2 regions of the Serratia sp. Sp408 genome follow, and region 2 is predicted to be linked to the other one. Evidence: predicted binding sites of a transcription regulator. Region 2 holds the regulator's gene; the other holds the start of a gene.
What was found. Region 2 encodes PhoB, which activates phosphate uptake and scavenging genes when phosphate is short. Its sites were predicted from a motif close to CTGTCATAAAACTGNCNNAT; they were not measured.
Positions count from the first base shown of each region.

Region 1: the regulator PhoB is predicted to act here: its motif matches at 1,414-1,433, upstream of glpT (glycerol-3-phosphate transporter).

Region 1 covers NZ_JBXUFT010000003.1:88,688-92,110, reverse strand. Annotated here, with positions in the region: gene glpT (glycerol-3-phosphate transporter) at 1-1,265, opposite strand, end outside; gene glpA (anaerobic glycerol-3-phosphate dehydrogenase subunit A) at 1,624-3,273, shown strand; gene glpB (glycerol-3-phosphate dehydrogenase subunit GlpB) at 3,263-3,423, shown strand, end outside.
Region 2 covers NZ_JBXUFT010000001.1:148,944-152,366, forward strand. Annotated here, with positions in the region: gene sbcD (exonuclease subunit SbcD) at 1-1,029, opposite strand, end outside; gene phoB (phosphate response regulator transcription factor PhoB) at 1,241-1,930, shown strand; gene phoR (phosphate regulon sensor histidine kinase PhoR) at 1,955-3,271, shown strand; gene AC2AXP_RS00780 (PstS family phosphate ABC transporter substrate-binding protein) at 3,288-3,423, shown strand, end outside.

The DNA of each region.
Region 1 (3,423 bases), on a different contig from region 2:
CCGATCATCACCATAAAGCCGCCATCCCAACCGAAGAAGTCAACGGTATAGCCGACGATGGCGCTGGCCGCGACCGAGCCGCCCAGATAACCGAACAGTCCAGTGAAGCCAGCGGCGGTGCCGGCGGCTTTTTTCGGTGCCAGCTCCAGCGCGTGCAGGCCAATCAGCATCACCGGGCCATAGATCAGGAAGCCGATGGTGATCATGCATGCCATATCGATGCCTGGGTTGCCGACCGGATTGAGCCAGTAAATGATGGTGGCGATGGTCACCAGTGTCATAAAGAACACGCCGGTAGCGCCGCGATTACCCTTGAACACCTTGTCCGACATCCAGCCGCACAGCAGCGTGCCCGGAATACCGGCGTATTCATACAGGAAGTAGGCCCAGGACGATTTATCCAGCGCGAAGTGCTTCACTTCCTTCAGGTAGGTCGGCGACCAGTCCAGAATGCCGTAACGCAGCAGATACACGAACACGTTGGCGACGGCGATGTACCACAGCAGTTTGTTCGGCAAAATATACTGCATGAAGATTTGCTTGGCGGTCAGCTCTTCTTCCGCTTTTTCCGAATAGTCGTCCGGGTAGTCGTTTTTGTACTCTTCGATCGGCGGCAGCCCACAGGACTGCGGCGTATCACGCATCAGCGCAAAGGCGATCAAGGCCACCAGAATCGCACCGAAGGCCGGCATGTACAGCGCAGCGTGCCAGTCGTTGAACCAGGCCATCCCCAGCAGGAACAGCAACGGTGGCAAGCCCCCGCCAACGTTATGGGCGCAGTTCCACACCGAAACGATACTGCCGCGTTCTTTTTGCGACCACCAGTGCACCATGGTACGGCCACACGGCGGCCACCCCATGCCCTGGAACCAGCCACAGAGGAACAGCAGCACGAACATCACGGCAATGCTTGAGGTCGCCCAGGGCACGAAGCCCATGAACAGCATCACGGCAGCGGCCAGAATCAGGCCGGCCGGCAGGAACACCCGTGGGTTGGAGCGGTCGGAAACCGAACCCATGATGAACTTGGAAAAACCGTAGGCAATGGAAATACCGGACAGTGCGAAGCCCAGATCGCCACGGCTGAAGCCCTGATCGATCAGATAAGGCATCGCCAGGGTAAAGTTTTTACGCACCAGATAGTATGCGGCGTAGCCGAAGAAGATCCCCAGAAAAATTTGCCAGCGCAATTTGCGGTAGAGCGGATCTACCTTATCGAGCGGCACACGGGAAATGTGTGCAGCTGGCTTGAAAATACTCAACATGAACGCCTCCGATGGCTTTATCGTTTATTGCATCCCGGGCAGAAAAGATGGCGGGATGATTGAGCGGATATCAATGTGTCGTTTTTTGTTCCATAACGAACGTCATGCTAGTCAAAACCCCTGGATGGCTCTGTGATGCATGGCGCAATTGTTACACTTTTATGAAACTGCGGCGGATTTTGAGCGATTCGTTAACGTTATGAAATAGAAAAACCTAAAAAAGTCGTGATGATGATCACAATCATGGTTTTTTATGGACATTTTTCTTTCGTTTTAGGTTCGTTATTGTTCCTTATCAAACAAAGACCGCACTGACTGTGGCTCAATAGCGCCAAACCGGCAATCTGGGGAAGGGTGGATGAGCAACAGTTCAGCGGTGAGCGAAACGGATGTGATCATTATCGGCGGCGGCGCTACCGGCGCAGGGATCGCTCGCGACTGCGCGCGCCGCGGCCTGCGCTGCCTATTGCTGGAGCGCCATGATATTGCCACCGGCGCGACCGGGCGAAATCATGGACTGCTGCACAGCGGGGCGCGCTACGCGGTTACCGACGGTGAGTCGGCGCGTGAATGCATCGAGGAAAACCGCATTCTCAAACGTATCGCCCACCACTGTATTGAACCCAGCAACGGTCTGTTCATCACCTTGCCGCAGGATTCGCTGACCTATCAGCAGACGTTTATCGCCGCCTGTCAACGCGCCGGGATAAACGCCGAAGCCATTGACCCTGGTGAAGCGCTGCGCCTGGAACCGGCCGCTAATCCGGCGCTGATCGGCGCGGTGAAAGTGCCGGATGGCACCGTTGACCCGTTTCGCCTGACCGCCGCCAATATGCTGGATGCGCGCGAGCATGGCGCACAGATCCTGACCTATCATCAGGTGATCGGCTTACTGCGCATGGGCGATCGCGTTAACGGCGTGCGCGTTTACGACCATAAAAATCGTCGGCAGTATGAAATTCGCGCCGAGGTGGTGGTTAACGCCGCCGGAATCTGGGGCCAGCAAATTGCCGAGTACGCCGATCTGCGCGTGCGCATGTTCCCGGCCAAGGGCGCCTTGCTGATCCTGGGCCATCGCATCAACAACATGGTGATCAACCGCTGCCGCAAGCCGGCAGACGCCGACATCCTGGTGCCGGGTGATACCATTTCGCTGATTGGCACCACCTCAACCCACATCGATTACGATCAGATAGACAACATGGCGGTGACGCCACAGGAAGTGGACATCCTGCTGCGTGAAGGGGCACTGCTGGCGCCGACGCTGGCACAAACCCGCATTTTACGCGCCTATGCCGGCGTGCGACCGCTGGTGGCCAGCGACGACGATCCGTCGGGCCGCAACGTCAGTCGCGGTATCGTGCTGCTGGATCATGCCGCCCGCGACGGTCTGGAGGGTTTTATTACCATTACCGGCGGCAAGCTGATGACCTACCGGCTGATGGCGGAGTGGGCCACCGACGCGGTGTGCAAAAAACTGGGCGTTGCTCCCCCCTGTACCACCGCACAGGATGCGCTGCCCGGCTCGCGCCAGTCGGCAGAGGAAACCGTTCGCCGCGTGGTGGCGCTGCCGGCGAGTATTCGCGGCTCGGCTGTCTATCGACATGGCGATCGCGCCAGCCAGGTACCGGCCGGCGACCGGCTGGCCAACAGTCTGGTCTGTGAATGCGAAGCGGTGACCGCCGGCGAAGTGCGCTATGCGGTCGATTCGCTGACGGTGAACAATCTGGTCGATCTGCGCCGCCGTACCCGCGTCGGTATGGGGACCTGTCAGGGCGAACTGTGCGCCTGTCGTGCCGCGGGATTACTGACGCGTTTCAACGTCACCACGCCGCAGCAATCGCTCACCCAGTTATCGCATTTCCTCAATGAGCGTTGGAAAGGGGTGCAACCCATAGCCTGGGGCGATGCGCTGCGTGAAAGCGAGTTCACCGGCTGGGTCTATCAGGGATTATGCGGACTGGACGCACGCGGCGACGCTAAGCAGGAGGCGGACGATGCAATTTGATGTGGTTGTGATCGGTGGTGGTCTGGCTGGCTTAAGCTGTGCCGTTGGCCTGGCCGAAAGCGGTAAGCGCTGCGTGGTGGTCAGCTCGGGTCAGAGCGCGCTATATTTTTCCTCTGGTTCGCTGGATCTGTTGGCGCAACTGCCGGACGG
Region 2 (3,423 bases):
CAGCACCACCTCTACCGGCAGTTCATCCGTCAGATGTTGGATGCGCCGCTGGATGTCGCTCAGGTAATCCTGTGTTGCTACCTCGATATCCAGCCATACCGGCAACTCGCCATGATAATCGGCGAACTGCTGCAACTGGCGCTCTATTTGCGGTAAATCTCCCTTGATCAACTGCATCGGCTGAACGCAGGGGATTTCCAGCGGCGTAATTTTACGCAACGCGCCGTCGGCAAAATCCACCATAAACACGCTTTTGGCGTTACCCAACTCGTCGAAACTGAGCGGGATAGGCGAACCGCTGTAGCGGATGTGTTCGCTCTTCGCCACCATTTGCGCGCGGTGAATATGGCCAAGTGCGATATAATCCGCAGGTGGGAAGGCCTGCGCCGGAAAGGCGTCGAGCGTGCCGATATAAATATCGCGCACCGAATCGGAGCTGGTCACGCCAACGGTAGTCAGGTGGCCGGTGGCGACGATCGGCAATGCGCCACCGAGCGCATCACGGCGCGTACAGGCGGCCTGATACAGCGTTTGATAATGCTCGGCAATCGCTTCTTGCAACGCCGCCTGTTTCTGGCTGCCGGATTCACCGGCCCGGCTGAGCAGCAGATCGCGTGGGCGTAAAAAGGGAATCGCGCACAGCACCGCGCCGGGGCGGCCGTCACGTTGATTCAGTATCACGATCTGCCGGTCGAGTTCGCTCTGTGCATTGGCGATCACGGTGGTATTCAAGCAGGATAATAATTCACGCGATTCGTTCAGCGTCGCCACGGAATCATGATTGCCACCCAGCACCACCAATTGGCAGCCGGTGCGCTGCAGTTCCACCACGAAACGGTTATACAGCTCGCGCGCGTAGCTCGGCGGTGAACCGGTATCGAACAGGTCGCCGGCAACGATCAGCGCGTCTACCTGCTGTTGGTCGATCTGTTCAATCAGCCAGCGCAAAAATGCCTGATGTTCGGCGGCGCGGCTTTTGGTGAAGAAGTGTTGGCCAAGATGCCAGTCGGAGGTGTGTATCAGGCGCATGTTTCTACCGTAGCGTAAAAAATGTTGCGATGATTATAAGGGCAGGGAAACAAAAAAGGGTTTTTCTGCACGCTCGAATTTGTCGCTATGCTTAATGGCATTCATAAAGTGACTTTTGCAACGCGGTTTATTTCATAAATCTGTCACAAAACTGACGCATAATGGCGCCCGCAATCAAATTGTGATCGCTAACACATTGGCAGGATTGACGATGGCAAGACGCATACTGGTGGTGGAAGATGAAGCGCCGATCCGTGAGATGGTGTGCTTTGTGTTGGAACAGAATGGTTACCAACCGTTGGAAGCCGAGGATTATGACAGCGCCGTGACGCGCCTGTCTGAGCCGTTCCCTGATTTGGTGTTACTCGACTGGATGCTGCCTGGCGGCTCCGGCATTCAATTTATCAAGCATATGAAGCGCGAAGCGCTGACCCGTGACATTCCGGTAATGATGCTGACCGCGCGCGGCGAAGAAGAAGATCGGGTGCGCGGCCTGGAAGTGGGGGCTGATGACTACATTACCAAACCGTTTTCCCCCAAGGAGCTGGTGGCGCGTATCAAGGCGGTCATGCGTCGCATATCGCCGATGGCGGTAGAAGAGGTGATCGAAATGCAGGGCCTGAGCCTGGATCCTTCTTCACACCGGGTGATGGCCAACGAACTGGCTCTGGATATGGGGCCCACCGAGTTCAAGCTGCTGCATTTCTTTATGACCCATCCAGAGCGTGTTTATAGCCGCGAGCAGTTGCTTAATCACGTCTGGGGCACTAACGTTTATGTGGAAGATCGTACCGTTGACGTGCATATCCGCCGGCTGCGAAAGGCGCTGGAGACCAGTGGTCATGACAAGATGGTTCAAACCGTTCGGGGCACCGGTTACCGGTTCTCAACGCGCTATTAAACGCGCCGTGCTGGAGAACATAACGTGCTAGAACGCCTTTCCTGGAAGAGGCTGGCTTTGGAGCTGGCCCTTTTCTGTTTGCCCGCGCTGTTGCTGGGCCTGATTTTCGGGTATCTGTCCTGGTGGCTGCTGACGGCGGTACTGGCCGCGCTGATGTGGAACTTCTATAACCAGCTCAAGCTTTCGCACTGGCTATGGGTGGATCGCAGCATGACGCCGCCGCCCGGACGTTGGAGCTGGGAGCCGCTGTTCTATGGCCTTTACCAGATGCAGCAACGCAACCGTCGGCGTCGGCGTGAACTGGCCTTGCTGATCAAGCGTTTTCGCAGCGGTGCTGAGTCGTTGCCCGACGCGGTAGTCATGACCACCGAAGAGGGGAATATCTTCTGGTGCAACGGACTGGCTCAGCATTTGCTGGGCTTCCGCTGGCCGGAAGACAATGGCCAGCATATTCTCAACCTGCTGCGTTATCCTGAATTCAGCAGCTATTTGCAACAGCAGGAATTCTCGCGCCCGCTGACGCTGCAACTCAATAATGAACATTACGTTGAGTTTCGCGTCATGCCCTATTCGGAAGGGCAGCTGTTAATGGTTGCCCGCGATGTTACCCAGATGCGTCAGCTCGAAGGCGCCCGACGCAACTTCTTTGCCAACGTCAGCCACGAATTGCGCACGCCGTTAACCGTGCTGCAAGGCTATCTGGAAATGATGAGCGACCAGGAAATGGACGGCTCGCTGCGCAGCAAGGCGCTGAGTACCATGCAGGAGCAGACCCGGCGCATGGACGGGCTGGTGAAACAGTTGCTGACGCTTTCGCGCATCGAGGCGGCGCCGATCGTTGATATGAACGAAAAGGTCGACGTGCCGTTGATGCTGCGGGTGTTGCAGCGCGAGGCCCAGTCGCTGAGCGGAGGTAATCACCAGATTACCTTCCGGGTGAATGACGGATTGAAGGTGTTTGGCAACGAGGATCAACTGCGAAGCGCGGTATCCAACCTGGTGTACAACGCGGTAAATCACACGCCGACCGGCACCCATATCGAAGTCAGCTGGCAACAGACGCCGCATGGCGCGCAGTTCCAGGTCAGCGATAACGGGCCGGGGATTGCCGCCGAGCACATCCCGCGGCTGACCGAACGTTTCTATCGCGTCGACAAGGCGCGTTCCCGCCAGACCGGCGGCAGCGGGTTGGGGCTGGCGATCGTCAAACACGCGCTGGGTCACCACGATGCGCGGCTGGAAGTGCTCAGTGAACCGGGTCTCGGCACACGTTTCATTTTTACCTTGCCTAACCGGTTGATTGTTCCTGCGGCTTTGTCAGAGAATGCGCTGAAACATTAACGCGTGAGGCGAAGTGATGCGATTGTCCCGAGGAGTGTGGCTCTGCCTGGCGCTACTGTTTAGCCAGGGCGTGTCGGCGCAGCCGGGCGGCATGCTGGCGGGCAACCTGTCCAGCGTCGGCTCAGATACGCTGGCCAATCTGATGGCGCTGT